One region of the Isoptericola sp. NPDC056578 genome, then DNA from elsewhere that is predicted to be linked to it. Evidence: riboswitches for the same ligand, from Rfam matches in the RefSeq annotation. Region 1 holds a riboswitch; each other region holds the start of a gene.

Region 1 (4,276 bases):
CTCCTCCTGCAGCGTCACGACGCGCCCGATCTCCTCCCGCATCGCGGCGGAGTAGTCGGCGTCGGCGAGCTCGCCCTTGGTCCACGCGGCGCGGGCCTTGCGGATCTCGGGGGTCTGCGGGAACGAGCCGATCGTCGTCGTGGGCAGCGGGGGCAGGTTCAGCCGCGCCGCCTGGGCGGCGGCGCGCTCCGCGTACGGGCCGCGGGCGAAGTCGGCGTCGGTGAGCGCCGCGGCGCGGTCGCGCACCTCGGGCACGACGACGCCGGCCGCCGTCGCGCGCGAGGCCACGGCCGCGGACGACGCGGCGAGCGCGTCCTCGACGGCCGCGCGACCGTCCGTGAGGGCGCGGGCCAGGGTCGCGACCTCGCCCACCTTCTGGTCGGCGAACGCCAGCCAGTCGCGCAGGCGCGGGTCGAGGGTGGTGCCCGCCGCGTGCTGGTCGTACACCTCGTCCTCGACGTCGTGCGGCACGTGCAGCAGCGACGTCGACGTCCCGACGGCGAGGGCCCCGGCGCCGAGGCCGCGGAGCGCCTCGACGGTGCCGAGCTTGGCGGCCAGGTCGGCCCGCCACACGTTGTGGCCGTCGATCACCCCGGCGACGAGCGTCTTGCCCTCGAGGCCCGGCACCGGCCGGGCGGGCACGGCGCCCTTGACCAGGTCGATCGCGATCGCGTCGACGTCGGTCGCGGCGAGGAGCGCGAGGGCGTCCTCGTGCAGGCCGCCGAACGGCGCCGTCACCAGGATCGCGGGCCGCTCGCCGTCGGCGTCGTCGGTGGCCGTCGCGAGGTCGGTCGCCAGCGCGCGGTAGGCGGACGCGATCGCCGCGTGCAGGCGCTCGGCGGGCACGTCGAGCGAGTCGGTGACGAGCGCGGGCTCGTCGAGCTGCACCCACGGCACCCCGACCGCGGCCAGCGCGCGCAGCAGGTCGGCGTACGCGGCGACGACGTCGTCGAGCCGGTCGAGCGGGTGGAACCCGTCGCCCGCCTCGTCGGCCGCCTTGGACAGGGCGAGGAACGTCACCGGGCCCACGAGCACGGGACGCGTCGTGACGCCGGCCTCCTTGGCCTCGGCGTACTCGCGCACGATGCGGTGGTCCGCGAACGAGACCGGCGTCGTCTCGCTGATCTCGGGGACCAGGTAGTGGTAGTTGGTGTCGAACCACTTGGTCATCTCGAGCGGGGCGTCCTCGCCGCGGCCGCGGGCCACGGTGAAGTAGCCGTCGAGCTCGAGCGAGCCGTCCTCGTCGTCGAGCAGGTCACGGAACCGCTCGGGGACGGCGCCGAGCAGCGCGACGACGTCGAGCACCTGGTCGTAGTAGGAGAACGACCCCGGCACGGAGCCGTCGTCGGGGTTCAGCCCGAGCTCGACGAGGCAGCGGGCGGTCTCACGGCGCAGCGCGCCGGCCGTGACCTCCAGGTCGACGGCGTCGGTGCGCCCGGCCCAGAACGACTCGACGGCCTTCTTGAGCTCGCGGCGACGCCCGATGCGGGGGTAGCCGAGGATCGTGCCGCCGGGAAATGCCGCGGCGGGGGTGGTGCTGGTGGTGGACATGAGCACTCCAGAGTTCGGGCTCCGCTCAGACGGCGGGAGCCTGGGTCGGGATGCTCGGTACCCACGGCCTTCTGGCCAGGTCCGCGCCGTCCGACGTGACGTCGGCCGGCGCCGGTCCGCCGAGGTGGACACCCTCGAGCAGGTCCAGAGCGGGACGGTACTTGTTGAACGTGTACACGTGGATGCCGGGGGCGCCCGCGTCGAGCACGCGCTGGGCGAGCTCGACGGCGCGCGCGGTCCCGTAGGCGTGCTGCGCCTCCGGGTCCCCCGCGGCGTCGAGCGCGTCCAGCAGGTGCCGGGGCGCGCGGACGCCGGTGAGCTCCTCGACGCGACGGAGCCGGCGCGGCTCGGTCGTGGGCAGCTGCCCCGCGAGGATCGGGATCGTCACCCCGGCCGCGCGGGCCTCGGCGACGAAGTCGGTGTAGGAGTCGGCCTCGTAGAACAGCTGCGTGATGGCGAAGCTCGCCCCCGCGTCCTGCTTCTCCTTGAGGCGCCGGACCTCCTGGGCCCGGGTGGTGCCGGCCTGCACGTTGCCGTCGACGAACGTCGCGACGGCGATCGTCATCGGGCGGGCGGCGCCGCGCAGGGCGGCCCCGGGGTCGGTCGCGCAGCGCCGCGCCTCGACCTCGCGCAGCAGGTGCACGAGCTCGATCGAGGACGCGACGCCGTCGGCGGGCGGCTCCCAGTCCGGCTGGTCCTTCGGCGGGTCGCCGCGCAGGGCGAGGAACGCGCGGGTGCCGGCGTCGAGGAAGTCGTCGATGACGGCGGACACGTCCTCGCGGTGCGCGCCCACGCAGGTCAGGTGCGCCACCGGCAGGACGGGCGTGCCTTCGAGCAGGGTCGCGACGACCTGGCGGGCGGTCGCCCGGTCACCGCCGCCCGCGCCGTACGTCACGGACATGAAGTCCGGTCGTGCGGCGACGAGCCGGCGCGCCGTCTCCCAGAACTTGGGCGCGGCGTCCGGCCGGCGCGGCGGCATGAGCTCGAACGAGACCGTCGGGCGTGCCGGCAGCGCCGGGTGAACTGCCGGCTGAGCTGCCGGGGTGGGCGAAAAGGATGCCTCTGCGACCATGCGTCACTCCATCGATCCTGGCGTGAGCACCTTCGTCCTCGGGAGGCTTCCGTCGGAGAACGGGTTGCTGCGGCGTCGTCGAGCCAGGACTCTCGGCCGCTCTGGATGGCTTGTCACGCGATCGTACGCAGCATCCGCGATACGGGCGAGGATGAGACCGCCTGCTGAGACGATCGCGGATGCCGGGCGGGCGGGAACGCCCTGCTCAGGGCACCAGCACGACCTTGCCGCCGGCTTGGCCGCTCTCGACCAGGGCGTGCGCACGGGGCGCGTCGGCCAGCGGGAGCACCGCGCCGACGGTGGTCACGAGGTCGCCGCGGGCGAGGGCGTCGACGGCCTCGGCGAGCTCGCCGGCGTCGCGCTCGGACCGCCAGCTGGCCTCGACGCCGAGGTCTGCCGCGGCGTCGTCGGCGATGGTGACGATGCGCTCGGTGCCGCCGCGCAGGGTGATCGAGTCGGGCAGCACGCCCGCGCCGGTGGTGTCGAGGACGGCGTCCACGCCGTCGGGGGCGAGGGCGCGGACCCGCTCCACGAGCCCTGCGCCGTAGGTGGTGGGTGTCGCGCCGAGGGCGGCGACGCGCTCCTGGTTCCGCGGCGACGCCGTACCGATCACGCGGGCGCCGCGGCGCACGGCGAGCTGGACGGCCAGCTCGCCCACCGACCCCGAGGCGCCGTGCACGAGCAGCGTCTCGCCGGGCCGGACGTCGAGGAGGCGCAGCACGCGGGTCGCGGTCTCGGCGGCGACGGGGAGCGTGACGGCGTCGGTCGCGGCGAGCCCGGCGGGCACGCGGGCGAAGACCGACGTCCGGGCGAGCTCGGCGTACCCGCCGCCGACGGCGAAGCCCACGACGCGGTCGCCGGGCGCGACGCCGGCCACGCCGTCCCCGACCTGGTCGACGACCCCCGCCACCTCCAGGCCCGGCACGACGGGCGACGTCGGCGGCGGGCCGCCGGTCGTGCCGGCGCGGGACTTCACGTCCCAGCCGTTGACGGCCGCGGCCTCGACGCGCACGCGCACCTGGCCGGGCCCGGCCTGAGGGTCGGGGGCGTCGGCGAGATGCAGCACCTCGGGGCCGCCGTGGGACTCGAACACGATCGCGCGCACGCGCCCATCCTGGCCCGGCCGGCGCCGTCGCGCGCGCCGCTCAGCAGCAGCGCGAGCCGGGGTTGCGGTCCTGCTCCGCGTAGTGCTCCCGCCAGAACTCGCGCTCGCCCATCGGCGCGCGGCCGGGGTGGGCCGACCGCTCGTGCGCGACGTACGTCGCGTAGGCGTCGTCGCCCATCACCTGGCGCACGTACCAGCGCAGGCTCGCCCACCCCGCCGACGTCGCCCGGGCCAGCGCCCGGGCGACGTCGTGCACCCTGCCGGTGCGGGGCTCAGTGGTGCCCGGCACCGCTGGACTCCCGCAGGCCGGCGTCGGCCCACTCCTTCTCGATCCGCTTCTCGGTCGACGAGGCGAACAGGCCGGCCGGGGCGAACCGGCGCGACGCGACGGGCGCGTCCTCGTGGTTCTCGCCGCCGCCGGTGCGGAACGCCTTGATCGTCACGACCAGCGACGCGAGGATCACGACGATCGACAGCACCACGAACACGATCGACAGGGTGCCCTGCACGAAGGTGTTGCGGACCACGGCCTCCATGGCCGCGACGTC
Region 2 (4,276 bases), on a different contig from region 1:
CGGCGCAGGATCGGCACCAGCTCGTCGAGCGTGCGGTGCACGGTGACCGCGTGCAGGTCGCCCCACAGCAGCACGCCGTCGTTGCCCCACTCGCCGAGCTCCTCGATCAGGTCGGCGAGCTCGTCGGCCGTGCCGACCCACCCGCTGCGGTCGGCGATCCGCCCGGCCCGCGCGAACGCGGTGAGCAGGGCGCGCAGCGGCGTCGTCGCGACGTCGTGGTCCCCCACGAGCCGCCGCACCGACCCGTGCGACACGTGCTCGCCGAACGTCCCCGGCGGCAGCGGCGCGTCCAGGTCGAGGGCGGTGAGGTCCGTCTCCAGGTCGCTCGACTGCTGCTCGGCGACCCGGAGCAGGGTCGCCTCGTCAGGGCGCGCCGAGGCAGCGACCACCCGGTCCGCCTCCTCGGGGCTGGACACCAGCACGGGCTTGATCGCGAAGAGCACCTTGACGTCCTCGGGCGCCCGCCCCGCGTCGCGGGCCGCGGCGTGCACCTTCGCCCGGTAGGCGCGCACGCCCTCCTGGGTCAGCGGGGCCAGCGCGAGCTGCACGTCGCTGTTGGCCCCGGCGAACCCGAGGCCCCGGGCCGACCCGCCGGGCGAGACGATCGCGGGCTCGTCCCCGTCCGGGAACGGGATCGCGTTCAGCGGCCCGTCGAACGCGTAGTGCTCGCCGCGGTACCGCACCGGCCGCAGCCGCGACCCGTCGGCGTACCGGCCGGTCACCGGGTCCGCGACGAGCGCGCCGTCGTCCCAGCTGCGCCACAGGTCGCGCACCCCCGCCAGCCACTCCTCGGCCCGGTCGTACGCGGCGTCGTGGGACAGCGGTGGCGCGTCGGAGAAGTGCCGCGCGCTGCCGACGTCCGTCACGACGTTGATCCCGAGCCGCCCGCCGGACAGGTGCTGGAGCGAGGCGAGCTGCCGCGCCGCGGTGTACGGCAGGACGGCGGCCGGGTTCACGGTCGGCACGACGCCGAGGTGCCGCGTCGCGGCGAACAGGTACGGGGCCAGCAGGAGCGGGTCGTGCTTGGGCCCGCCGAACGCGGCGCGCACCCGCAGGTCGAGCGTCTCGGGCCCGCCGAGGGACGGCGCGTCCTCGATGATCAGCAGGTCGAGCCCGGCCTGGTCCAGCGCCCGCGCGGACTCCTGGTAGAGGTCCGGCCGGGTCCAGTCGTAGCCCCACCCGAGGGAGTCGTGGCCCCAGCCGTGCGGGCCGAAGCCGCGCGCGAGGAACCAGCCGAGGTGCTGCAGCCGGGTCATGCCGCCACCGCCTTGAGGCCGCGCTCGAGGTCGTCCAGGAGGTCGGGCAGGTCCTCGATGCCGACGGACAGGCGCAGCGTGCCCGGGTGGACGCCCTGCGCGGCCTGCTCGGCCGGGGTGCGCAGCACGTGGCTGGTGCTCGCCGGGTGCAGCACGAGGGAGCGCACGTCGCCCACGTGCGTCATGTGCGTGACGACCCCCAGGCCCTCGACGAACCGGCGCGCCGCCGACGCGCCGCCGTGGAGCGTCACCTGCAGGACGGCGCCCTGCCCGTCGGGCAGGTAGCGGCGCGCGAGCCCGTCCGACGGGCTCGCGCCGAGGCCCGGGTAGTCCACGTGGTCGACCTCCGGCCGCCCGTCGAGGAACCGCGCGACGGCCAGCGCGTTCGTGCTCTGCCGTGCCACGCGCAACGAGAGCGTCTCGACGCCCTGCCCCACGAGGAACGCGTTGATCGGCGACGGGGTCGGCCCGAACCGCGGCGCGACGCTCTCGCGGAGGTAGGCGATCCGGGCCCGGCCGCCGTGCCGCTCGACGAGGCTCGCCGCGCCCAGCCGCGACGGGGCGACCAGGTGCGGGTACAGCCGGCCCGACGCCTCGGCGTCGAACGTCCCGGCGTCGACCACCACCCCGCCCAGCACCGACCCGTGCCCGGCGAGGAACTTGCTCGCGGAGTGCACCACGACGTCGGCGCCGTGCTCGATCGGGCGCAGCAGGTACGGGGTGGCCAGCGTGTTGTCGACGACGAACGCGAGACCGCGGGCGTGCGCGACCCGCGCGATCGCGGCGAGGTCGTGCACGTCGCCGCGCGCGTTGGGGATCGACTCCAGGAACACGACCCGGGTGTCCGGGGTGATCGCCCGCTCCCACGCGCCGACGTCCGCCGGGTCCGCGACGAAGTCGGTCTCGATCCCGAGGCGGGGCAGGTTCTCCAGGAACAGCCCCCGCGTGCCCTCGTAGAGGCTGGGCGAGGCGAGCACGCGCTGGCCCGCGCCGACGAGGCCGAGGAGCGTCGTCGTGATCGCCGCCTGGCCCGAGGCGAGGAACAGCGCCTCGGCACCGCCCTCCAGGCGGGCGATCCGGCGCTCGACGGACTCCGTGGTCGGGTTGCCGTGGCGCGTGTACGCGTATCCCTCGCCGGCGCCGAAGTGCGCCTCGGCGTCCTCGTAGCCGGCGAACCGGAACCCCGCCGTGAGATGGATCGGGGTCGCTCGAGGGCTCGCGCTCCCGGGGCCGTCGCCCTCGGAACCCCCGGCGTGGACCTGTGTCGTCGTGAACCCGTGGGGCCGGGTCGGGTCGGTGGGGTGCGTCTCGGTCAGGGTCGTCAACGTCGTCTCCAGGAGAACCGTGCTTACCCCCGCGCGGTCGCGCAGCGGTCAGGTCGCTCCCGGGGCACCCCGTCACGTCGAAGGGTTGCCGGCCAGCCAGCCGGGCCTTGGCACTGGCGCTCGTCACCTGGGGCGCAGGGAAGCCGACGAGGGCGCGGCCGTCAACCCCGGTCCGGCGCGGTCTCGTATGCCGGACCCGCACGTGCTGTCCCAGCTACCGCAGCGACCTGACGAAGCAGACGCTCGACTCGGGCGGGTAGGGCGGGTACGGCGGGATCCGCCGCCACCCCTCGCGCTCGTAGAGCGCGACCGCCTCCGGTTGCAGCACACCGGTCTGCAGCCGCAGCTCGCCGATCCCCCGCTCCCGCGCCGAGCCCTCCACCGCCGTCAACGCCGCGGCCGCCAGGCCGCGCCGCCGGTGGGCGGGGCGCACGAAGAGCCGCTTGACCTCGTACGTCACCGCGTCGGTCGCCGCGTCCGGCGTGCCGAGCCGGCGCAGCGACGCCGTCGCGACAGGCTCGTCGCCGACGAGGGCCAACCAGGTCACGAGGACCTCCTCGGCCGTCGGCACGACCTGGAGGCCGCCGGGCGCGCGCGCCGCGAACAGGCGGGCCCGCTCGGCGCGCAGGGCGGCGTAGCGGGGCGCGAGGTCCGCGTCCATGGCGTCCCGGAGGGCGGCCACGCGGGGGTCGTCCCATCCGGTGGCGACCCATCGCGCCGGTCCCGGCGGGCCGTCCCCGGGAGTCGCGGGGCCGGGGACCCTGGCGGTGGCCGTTCCCATGCCCGCCCTCAGCGCAGGAACGTCGTGACGACGTCGTGCAGCGCGGCGGTGGTGAGCTCGAGGGAGGCGACGTCGACCCGCTCGTCGTTGCCGTGGAACAGCCCGCGCCACGCGCCGGGGTCCCAGTCGGCGCTGAGCAGCCCGAAGCCGTAGGCCGGGACGCCGCGGCGCCGGTAGAACCGCCCGTCGGTGCCGCCCGTGCCGAGGGTCGGCACCACGGGGGCGCCCCCGGTGCGGGCCGACACCGTCCGCTCGATGACGCGGTACAGGTCGTTGTCCGTGGGCGACAGGGAGGGCTCGCCGAACCGGTCGCCCACGATCTCGACGTGCTCCGCCAGGTCCCCGAGGGTCTCGGTGAGCAGCGCCTCGACGTCGCCGGGCCGGGTGCCCGGCAGGACGCGGATGTCGAGCGTGATCTCGGCCAGGCCCGGGATGACGTTCGGCTTGGACCCGGCGCCGATGACGGTCGGGGCGAGCGTCGTGTGCGTCGTGGCGTGCGCGACCGCGCCGAGGGCGCCGAGCCGCGGGAGCGCGTCGTCGAGCCGCTCCGGGTCGAGCAGGGCGGCGCGCAGGTCGGGCTCCGGCGCCAGCGCGTCCACGTACCGGCGCCAGAGGTCGCCGACGACGACGGGGCCGCGGGCGGCGGCGATGCGCCGCACCACCTCCGCGGCGATGACGATGGCGTTCCTGCTGCCCCACGGCCCGGAGCCGTGCCCGGGCCGGCCGTGCACGCGCAGCAGCCGGCCGGCGCCGCCCTTCTCCCCCACGGCCAGCGTCCGCGCCCCGAGCGGCCCCACGGGCACGCCGCCGGACTCGGTGAGCACGTGGTCGGCCCGCACCAGGTCCCACCGATGGGTGGTGAGCCAGTCGACCCCCCACACGCTGCCGTGCTCCTCGTCCGCGACGGCGGCGAG
Region 3 (4,276 bases), on a different contig from region 1:
TGCCTAGCTCCGCGATCCGGTCGACGAGGTGTCCGCCATGCGGGTACCCCGTCGACCGGATGGTGGGCGACGAGGAGAATGGCCGCGGACGTCGACCGTGGCGAGGGAGGGAACCATGACCGTGCAGCCGACCCAGCTCGTGGTGCTGGGGGTGCTCGTCCTCGGGACCGTCGTCCTGGGTGCGCTCTGGAAGGCGCGCCAGGGCCGCGTCCGCACGACCCCCGCCCGACGGGACCCCGGCGTGGACTGGGCGGCCCGCGGCGTCCGGCTGGGGGAGCGGGCCACGTTCGTCCAGCTGTCCGCCGAGGTGTGCGCCCCGTGCCGCGCCACCGCCCGCGTGCTGCGCGGCCTCGCCGAGCGCGAGGCCGGCGTCGAGCACCACGAGCTCGACGTCGACGACCACCTCGACCTCGTGCGGGAGCTCGGCGTCCTCAGCACCCCGACGGTGCTGGTGCTCGACGCCACCGGGGCGCAGGCCGCCCGCAGCAGCGGCGGCATGTCGCCCGCCCAGGCGCGCCAGGCGCTGGCCGCCGCCCTCCCGGCACCCGCCGGCGTCGCCTGACCCGAACCGCCCGACCCGCCTGACCCGAACCGAACCGCCTGACCCGACCCGCCGCAGGAGGCGACGATGACCCGCGAGACCACCACCACGCAGGCGCCGGCCGGCATCGACCCGCGGGGGCCGCGCGTGGGCGCCGGGATCACGGCGCTGCTGCTCGCCGTGGTCGTGCTCCTCGGGGCGAGCACCGCCGGCCTCGTGCTGCTCGCCGTCGTGGCGGCCGGGTTCCTCCTGGGCGCCGTGCGCGGCGCGCAGGGCACGGTGCAGGGCTGGCTCTTCAAGACGCTCGTCCGCCCCCGGCTCGCGCCGCCCGCCGAGCTCGAGGACCCGCGGCCGCCGCGGTTCGCCCAGCTCGTCGGCCTGGTCGTCACCGGCGTCGGCGTGGTCCTCGGGCTGGCGGGCGTGCTCGCCGCCGTGCCCTGGGCCGCCGGCCTCGCCTTCGTGGCCGCCGGGCTGAACGCCGTCGTCGGGCTGTGCCTCGGGTGCGAGCTGTACCTGCTGGGCAAGAGGCTGAGCCCCGCGGCGCGCTGAGCGCGGCGGAGACCGCCACCGGCTCCCTCGCCGCCACCGTGTCACCGGCCCCGCCCGTCACCCCGACGGGCGGGGCCGTCGTGCGTCCGGACGCGGCCCGAGGCGCCCGCACCGGTCCGTGATGTGAGACGACCCGCCCGACCCTTGACTCCCGCGGCCGGGAGGGCTTCCCTGCCGCCCAGGTGACGAGCGCCAGCACCCAGGCCCGGCTCGCTGGCCAGCAACCCTTCGACGTGACGGGGTGCTCCGGGAACGACCTGACCCTGCCGCGCCCGCGGCGGGGTAAGCACGGCTCCGGTCGTCCACCGGGTCCCGGCAGCGTGCCGGGGCCGGGACGACCCGCCACGACCACGAGGAACGCCACGCGATGACCACCACCCCTCGCACCCACCGCCGCCGGACCCTCGGGCTGGCCGCGGCCGCCTCGGCCGCCGGCCTCCTGCTGGGCGCCTGCTCGAGCGGCGCCGACGCGACCGGTACCGGCGCGTCGGCCGACGCCGAGCCCGTCGCCGGCGGCGACCTGACGTTCGCCATCACGGTGGACTCGCACTGCATCGACCCGCAGCAGGTCGGCAACAACGACGCGATCGCGGCCGCCCGGCAGACCGTCGCCTCCCTGACCGCCCAGGACCCGGAGTCGGGCGAGATCCTGCCCTGGCTCGCCGAGAGCTGGGAGGTGAACGACGACGCCTCCAGCTACACGTTCCACCTGCGCGACGACGCCACCTTCGCCGACGGCACCCCGATCGACGCCGAGGCCGTCAAGACCAACTTCGACGCCATCGTCGACCTCGGCGCCGTGGCGTCGCTCGGGTCGCAGTACCTGGTCGGCTACGCGGGCACCACCGTGGTGGACGAGAACACCGTGACCGTCGACTTCGACGAGCCCAGCGCGCAGTTCCTCCAGGCCACGTCGACGTTCTCCCTCGGCCTGCTGTCGCCCGGCTCGGCGAAGCTGTCGGCCGAGGACCGCTGCGCCGGCAAGTACGTGGGCTCCGGGCCGTTCGCCGTGCAGACCTACACCCAGGACCAGGAGATCGTCCTGGAGAAGGTCAAGGACTACGCCTGGGGCTCGGAGGCGAACGCGCACACCGGCGAGGCCTACCTCGACACCGTGACCTTCAAGGTCATCCCCGAGGCCGGCGTGCGCACCGGCTCCCTGCAGTCCGGCCAGATCGACGCCACCGCCGCGCTGAACGCCGTCGACCTGCCGCAGTTCGACGGCAACGGGTTCTGGCTGCAGTACCGCGCCAACCCGGGCGTCGTGTTCAACCTCTTCCCGAACGAGTCCAGCCCGCTGGCCGCCGACGAGGCCGTGCGCACCGCGCTCGTCAAGGGGATCGACCGGCAGCAGATCGTGGACACCGTGCTGACGCCGCAGGACCAGCCGGCCACGGGTGTGCTCTCCCACTCGACGCCGCTGTTCGAGGGCGCCGACGACCTGCTCGCCTACGACCCCGAGGGCGCGAAGAAGATCCTCGACGACGCCGGCTGGGTCGAGGGCGCCGACGGCATCCGGGAGAAGGACGGGCAGAAGCTCACCACGACCGTGACGTTCTGGCAGGTGCCCGAGCCGCTCGAGCTCGTGCAGCAGCAGCTGCGCCAGATCGGCGTCGACCTGCAGCTCAAGCACGTGACCGTCGCCGAGAAGGAGGCGGCCAACGAGGCCGGCGACTTCGACTTCGACTACTACAACCTCACCCGCTCCGACGCCGACGTGCTGCGCACGATCTTCTCGGCGAACGCGCGCAACATCAACCAGCGCGACGCGGAGGAGGTCGACCAGCTCCTGGACGACTCCGCCGCGGCCACCGACCCCGAGGAGCGGAAGAAGCTCGTGGCCGAGGCGTCCAGGCTCCTCATCGAGCGCGGGCACGCCATCCCCGTCTACGAGCTGTCCACCACGATCGCCGCGAGCGACCGCGTCCAGGGCCTGACGTTCGAGGCGTCCTCGCGCCTGGACTTCTACGACGCCTGGGTCACCGACGGCGCGGGTGAGGAGTGACCGGATGACCCGCTACGTGCTGCGGCGCGCCGGGCAGGGGGTGTTCGTCCTCTGGGCGGCCTTCACCGTCGCGTTCTTCGTCCTCTACCTGCTGCCCAGCGACCCGGCCGCCCTGGTCGCGTCCGGTGGCGGCGAGGTGAGCCAGGTCGACCCGGCCCAGCTGGCCGCGCTGCGGGCCGAGTACGGGCTCGACCGCCCGGTCCTCGTGCAGTACGGCGCCGCCCTGCTCGCCGCGCTGACCGGCGACTTCGGCACCTCCTACGTGAGCGGCGCCCCCGCGACCACGCTCGTCGCACAGGCCCTGCCCGAGACGCTCAAGCTCACCGGCACGGCGCTGGTGGTCGCCGTCGTCGGGGGCACCGCGGTCGCCGTGGCCAGCGTCTTCCCGCGGGCCCGGTTCCTGCGCCAGGCGCTGTCCGCGCTGCCGCCGCTCGGGGTCGCGCTGCCCACGTTCTTCGTGGGCCTGGTGCTGCTGCAGTGGTTCTCGTTCCGGGTGCCGGTGTTCCCGGCGATCGGCAACGACGGCGCGATCAGCCTCGTGCTGCCCACGATCACGCTCGCCGTCCCGGCCGGGGCCCAGCTCGCCCAGATCCTGTCCCGCTCCCTGCGGGGCACGCTCGGCGAGCCCTACGTCGAGACGGCGTGGGCCAAGGGCGCGAGCCGCACCCGGGTGCACCTCGCGCACGCCCTGCGCAACGCCGCCATCCCGGCGTTCACCGTGCTCGGCGTCATGGTGGGCGGCCTGCTCGGGGGCGCCGTGGTCACCGAGACGGTGTTCTCCCGCGTCGGGCTCGGCCGGCTCACCGTGCAGTCGGTCAACCAGCAGGACGTGCCCGTGGTCCTGGCGATCGTCGTGCTCTCGGCGCTCGTCTTCGTCGTCGTCACCCTCGTGGTCGACCTCGTCTACCCCCTGCTCGACCCCAGGATCCAGGTGCGGGCCCCGCGCCGGGCCCGCACGAGGCGACCCACGGCGGTGACCGCATGACGCTCCAGACCCTCTCCCGGCCCGCGGCCCGGGCCGCCGCTCCCGTCCCGGCGCCCGCCGCCGGCGCGGCGCGCGACGGCCGACCCCGGCGCGCGGCCCGCGCCGTCCGCCACGTGCTGCGACGGCCGGGGCTGCTGGTCGCGGTGGCCGTGCTGCTGCTCGTCGCCGCCTGGGCGGTCGTGCCGCAGGCGTTCAC
Region 4 (4,276 bases), on a different contig from region 1:
GGCGCGGCGTGATGAGCGGGCCCTTGACGGCGAAGCTCTCGCCGACGAAGTCGACGTGGTGCAGCCGGTCGCGGTCCACGTAGCGGCCGGTGGCGACGTCGCGGATCACGGCGTCGTCCTCCCACGAGTCCCACAGGTCGCGCACGACCTGCACGACGTCGCGGGCCTCGCGGGCGAGGTCGGCGACGTCGTCGCGGCCGTAGGCGGCCGCCGTCTCCGGGGTGCGGGTCGTGCCGGCGAGCCAGCCGCCCCGGCCGGAGGCCGCGATGTCGAGGGACGCGAGCTGGGCCGCCACGTGGAACGGCTCCGGGTAGGTGGTCGGCACCTGGGGCACCAGGCCGATCGCGGTGGTGGTGCGGGACACGAACGCCGCGCGGGTGACGGCGTCGAGCCGCGCGGAGGCGGGCGACCCCGCGACCGCGGGCAGCAGGGCGTCGGCGAACGTGGCGAAGGTGACGCCGGCGTGCTCGGCGCGCCGCACCGTGCGGGCGAGCCGTGCGGCGGAGACGAGCTCGGTCACGGCGATCCCCGTGCTCGTGACGGCCGCGGGGTGCGCGCCCGCGCCGTCGACGTCGAGCCCCACGAGGAAGGGAGAGGTCAGGGTGGTCATGGTGCGGGGGGCCGCCTCTCAGATCTGGGACTCGTCGCCGAGCCGGTGGTAGGTCCGGTCGAGGTAGACGAGCGGCGAGGCGTCGTCCGACCCGGACTGCAGCGCGCGCAGGGACACCAGGTAGCTGTCGCCGACCGGCGTCCGCTGCACCACCCGGGCCCGCACCCACGAGACCGCCCCGTCGATCACGGGCTCGCCCGAGGGCAGGGCCGTCCAGCCGCCGTCCGCGAAGCGGTCGATGCCGCTCGTCGCGAACCGGGCGGAGAGGTGGTCCTGGTGGTCGGCGAGGAAGCTGATCGCGAGCGTGCTGGCCTCCGAGACGGCGGGCCACGACGAGGAGGTGGACGCCAGCGAGAACGCCAGCAGCGGCGGCGCGGCGGACACGGAGATCACGGACGTGGCGGTGAACCCGACGGGGCGGCCCTCGTGCGCGAGCGCGACGACGGCGACGCCTGCCGGGTGCTGGCGGAAGACCGTCTTGAACTCGTCGGGGGACAGCTGGGGCTCGTCCTGCTGGGCCAGGAGCTCCTCGATCTCGGACAGGGCGGACAGGTCGGTGTGCGCGTGGGTGTGCTCCGTGGTCACAGGGCGGCTCCCGTCAGCTCGGCGGCGGTGGCGTCCGTCGTGGTGGTGGTCGTGGCGGCCGTGGCGGTGGCGGCCGGCGCGGCGGGTACGCCGGCGGCGCGCCGCAGCGGCGTCGCCCAGCGGGCGAACCAGGGGTCGAGCGCCTGGCCGAGGTCGGGCAGCTGCGCCTCGGTGAGGGTCAGGGTGCGGGTGGGCACGACGGCACCCAGCTCCACGAGGACGGGCCGCAGGTGCGCCTCGCCGGCGAGCGCGTGCGCCGGGTTGCCGGACACGACGAGCGGCACGACCACGACGCCCGCCAGGCCGTCCGGCCCGTAGAGGTCGAGGAACGCCTTGAGCAGACCCGTGTAGGAGGCCTTGTAGACGGGGGTCGCGACGACGGCGACCGTGGCGCGCGCCAGGCGGTCCTTCGCCTCGTCGGCGGCCGGGTGCGCGGCCGTGAGGATCTCGCCCGCGAACGCCGCGAGCTCGATCGTCGCCACGTCCGTGGTGCCGAGCAGCTCGGCGACGCGGCGCCCGGCGGCCTCGGCCGCGGCCAGGGTGCGCGAGCCTTCGCGCGGGTTGCCGGAGACCACCACCACGGAGGCGGCGGAGGGGCGGGTGGGTTCGGTCATCGGGTGTACCTCGCAAGTCCGTCGATCACGCTTGCCGCGCGGCGTCTCGGCCCGCGGACGGGCCGGCCGGCGGCCTGGTCATCCTCCGGAGCACCCCGCCGTGACGTGGGGTTGCTGCCCAGCCAGCCGGGGCTTCGCGCTGGGGCTCTTGACCTGGGGCGGAGGTATAGCAGCCGTTTCGCAGAACGCCAGGCTGCTCCCGAGAATTCTCACGATCCGGACGCGGCGCGGTCCACGGTCGACCGCGCCGCGTCCTCCCCGACGGGTCGGTCAGGCCGCGGCGGCCGCCGCCCGCGCCGCGCGGAGCGGCGCGAGGGCGTCCGACCAGGCCACCACCTGGTCCAGGAGCTCGTCGAGCGCGGCGCGCTGCCGGGGCTCCGGGTCGAGCTCGCGGTACTCGCGGAAGTCGTGGTGGAACGACAGCGCCACCTGCGTGCGGACCGTCGCGAGCTGCAGCTCGGCCGCGACCAGGCGCAGGTGCTCCACGGCCCGCGCGCCGCCGAGGACGCCGTAGCCGACGAACCCCGCCGCCTTGTCGTTCCACTCGGCGTACAGGTAGTCGAGGGCGTTCTTGAGGACCCCGGGCACCGAGTGGTTGTACTCGGGGGTCACGAACACGAAGCCGTCGAACGGGGCGACGGTCGCCGCCCACCGCCGGGTGTGCTCGCCGGCGTACTGCCCGCCCGAGGCGGGGACCGGCTCGTCGAGGTGGGGCAGGTCCTGCTCGGCGAGGTCGACCAGCTCGAAGCGGGCGTCGTCGCGCCGTCCCGCGACGTCGAGCACCCAGCGCGCGACGCGCTCGCTGTAGCGGCCGGGTCGGGTGCTGCCGGTGATGATCGCGATCGTCGTCATGGTGCGCCTTCCGTCGGGTCGGGACGATCTCGGTCGCCCCGACGTGTTGTGGTCGATGGCGGGAACCTCCGGTGACCGGTGCCCTATGCCCGGTCGGCCACCCGCACCATGAAGTGCGTCACGCACCCCGGGGTGCGGATCGGGACGGAGCGAGCATGGCGAGCACGGAGATCGGGGACGGCGCGGAGATCTGGGACGGCGCGGGGACCTGGGACGGTGCGGCGGGCTCGGCGTGCGCGGGCGAGGACGACCGGCGCAGGGTCCGGGAGCTCTTCCACCGCGTGGGTGACAAGTGGTCGCTGACGGTGCTGGCCGAGCTCGGCGACGGGCCCGTGCGGTTCACGACGCTGCTCGGCAGGGTCGAGGGCATCTCCCACCGGCTGCTCGCGGTGGCGCTCCGGCGCCTCGAGCGGGACGGGCTGGTCGCGCGGACCGTCTACCCGGAGGTGCCCCCGCGCGTCGAGTACGCGATGACGGGGCTGGGTGCGTCGCTCCTGGTGCCGCTGGCGGCGTTGGCGGGGTGGGGCGAGCGGCACGGGCCGACGATCGACGCGCACCGCCGCGCGGACGACCGGCGGCGCGGGGACGGCCGGGCGGCGCAGGACGGCGTGCCGGAGGGCCGCTGACCGGTGGTCGGCGGCCCTCCGACGATGACGCGGGGCGGGTGCGGCGGTCCGCTCACGCCTCGAGCCGCAGACGGGCCCCGAGTGCGCACGAGGCGACGACGGCCGCACCGGCCACGAGGACGACGTCCTTGAGCACGTACTGCCCGAGCAGGGTCATGCCGTGCCCGAACAGCTCGTCGCCGAACAGTGCGACGGGCGACAGGATCCCGACCATGGCGACGGCGAGGACGACCAGGCCCACGCGCAGCAGTCGCCCGCTGACCAGGGTGAGGCCGATGAAGGTCTCCATGACCGCGACCAGGACGACGGCGGTCGCGGCGGGGACGAGCCCGAGGGTGAGCGTCTCGACGGTGCGGCCCGCGATCTGCTCGGCGGGGCTGGCGCCGGGGAAGAACTTCAGGACGCCGAAGCCGAGGAACACGAGCCCGAGCGCGACGCGCAGCGCCGGGACGGACCACCGGGTGAGGAACCGGGCGAGGGCGGTGACGGCGACGTCGAGCCGCAGCGCCACCTGCTCGGCGAGCGCGTTCGGGAGGCGGCGCGCGGCCGGGTCGGCGGGGGCGCCGGGGGCGGGGACGCCGGCGGTCGGGCGGTGGGTCGGGCGGTGGGTCGGGCGGTGGGTCGGGCGGTGGGTCGGGCGGTGGGTCGGGGTGGAGACGGACATGGTGGTGCTCTCTTCCAGGGGGTGGTGCGACCCGGGGCTGGTCGCCCTGGGAGAGAGGCGTCGTCGGGGCGCCGGATGCGCGGGGCCGCGGTTTTCGCCCGCTCGTCACCCGCAGGGCGGTGACGCAGACTCGGGGCATGGGCCCGCGCAGCTTCCGCTGGGTGTTGCACGTCGACCTCGACCAGTTCCTGGCCGCGGTCGAGATCCTGCGGCGTCCGGAGCTCGCGGGGAGGCCGGTGATCGTCGGCGGGCGCGGCGACCCGACGGAGCGCGCGGTGGTCTCCACCGCGTCGTACGAGGCGCGGGCGTTCGGCGTCCGGTCGGG

What was found. A riboswitch is a leader RNA that binds a small molecule or an ion and turns the genes downstream of it on or off. The one in region 1 is predicted to bind S-adenosylmethionine.
Region 2: another riboswitch for S-adenosylmethionine. It lies ahead of ACFQ80_RS01415 (O-acetylhomoserine aminocarboxypropyltransferase/cysteine synthase family protein); the one in region 1 lies ahead of ACFQ80_RS03900 (methylenetetrahydrofolate reductase).
Region 3: another riboswitch for S-adenosylmethionine. It lies ahead of ACFQ80_RS01445 (ABC transporter substrate-binding protein); the one in region 1 lies ahead of ACFQ80_RS03900 (methylenetetrahydrofolate reductase).
Region 4: another riboswitch for S-adenosylmethionine. It lies ahead of ACFQ80_RS01355 (NADPH-dependent FMN reductase); the one in region 1 lies ahead of ACFQ80_RS03900 (methylenetetrahydrofolate reductase).

What each region holds. Positions count from the first base shown of each region.
Region 1 covers NZ_JBHTVC010000005.1:139,657-143,932, reverse strand. Annotated here, with positions in the region: gene metE (5-methyltetrahydropteroyltriglutamate--homocysteine S-methyltransferase) at 1-1,551, opposite strand, end outside; gene ACFQ80_RS03900 (methylenetetrahydrofolate reductase) at 1,577-2,623, opposite strand; SAM riboswitch class I at 2,629-2,735, opposite strand; gene ACFQ80_RS03895 (NADP-dependent oxidoreductase) at 2,829-3,728, opposite strand; gene ACFQ80_RS03890 (YbdD/YjiX family protein) at 3,769-4,017, opposite strand; gene ACFQ80_RS03885 (carbon starvation CstA family protein) at 4,001-4,276, opposite strand, start outside.
Region 2 covers NZ_JBHTVC010000002.1:96,319-100,594, forward strand. Annotated here, with positions in the region: gene ACFQ80_RS01410 (LLM class flavin-dependent oxidoreductase) at 1-1,256, opposite strand, end outside; gene ACFQ80_RS01415 (O-acetylhomoserine aminocarboxypropyltransferase/cysteine synthase family protein) at 1,253-2,581, opposite strand; SAM riboswitch class IV at 2,596-2,709, opposite strand; gene ACFQ80_RS01420 (GNAT family N-acetyltransferase) at 2,796-3,263, opposite strand; gene ACFQ80_RS01425 (M20/M25/M40 family metallo-hydrolase) at 3,371-4,276, opposite strand, start outside.
Region 3 covers NZ_JBHTVC010000002.1:103,531-107,806, reverse strand. Annotated here, with positions in the region: gene ACFQ80_RS01460 (LLM class flavin-dependent oxidoreductase) at 1-7, shown strand, start outside; gene ACFQ80_RS01455 (thioredoxin family protein) at 116-562, shown strand; gene ACFQ80_RS01450 (DUF4395 domain-containing protein) at 629-1,090, shown strand; SAM riboswitch class IV at 1,272-1,385, shown strand; gene ACFQ80_RS01445 (ABC transporter substrate-binding protein) at 1,458-3,095, shown strand; gene ACFQ80_RS01440 (ABC transporter permease) at 3,100-4,080, shown strand; gene ACFQ80_RS01435 (ABC transporter permease) at 4,077-4,276, shown strand, end outside.
Region 4 covers NZ_JBHTVC010000002.1:83,633-87,908, reverse strand. Annotated here, with positions in the region: gene ACFQ80_RS01365 (LLM class flavin-dependent oxidoreductase) at 1-610, opposite strand, end outside; gene ACFQ80_RS01360 (flavin reductase family protein) at 629-1,195, opposite strand; gene ACFQ80_RS01355 (NADPH-dependent FMN reductase) at 1,192-1,809, opposite strand; SAM riboswitch class IV at 1,832-1,963, opposite strand; gene ACFQ80_RS01350 (NADPH-dependent FMN reductase) at 2,080-2,661, opposite strand; gene ACFQ80_RS01345 (winged helix-turn-helix transcriptional regulator) at 2,817-3,287, shown strand; gene ACFQ80_RS01340 (DoxX family membrane protein) at 3,340-3,951, opposite strand; gene ACFQ80_RS01335 (DNA polymerase IV) at 4,089-4,276, shown strand, end outside.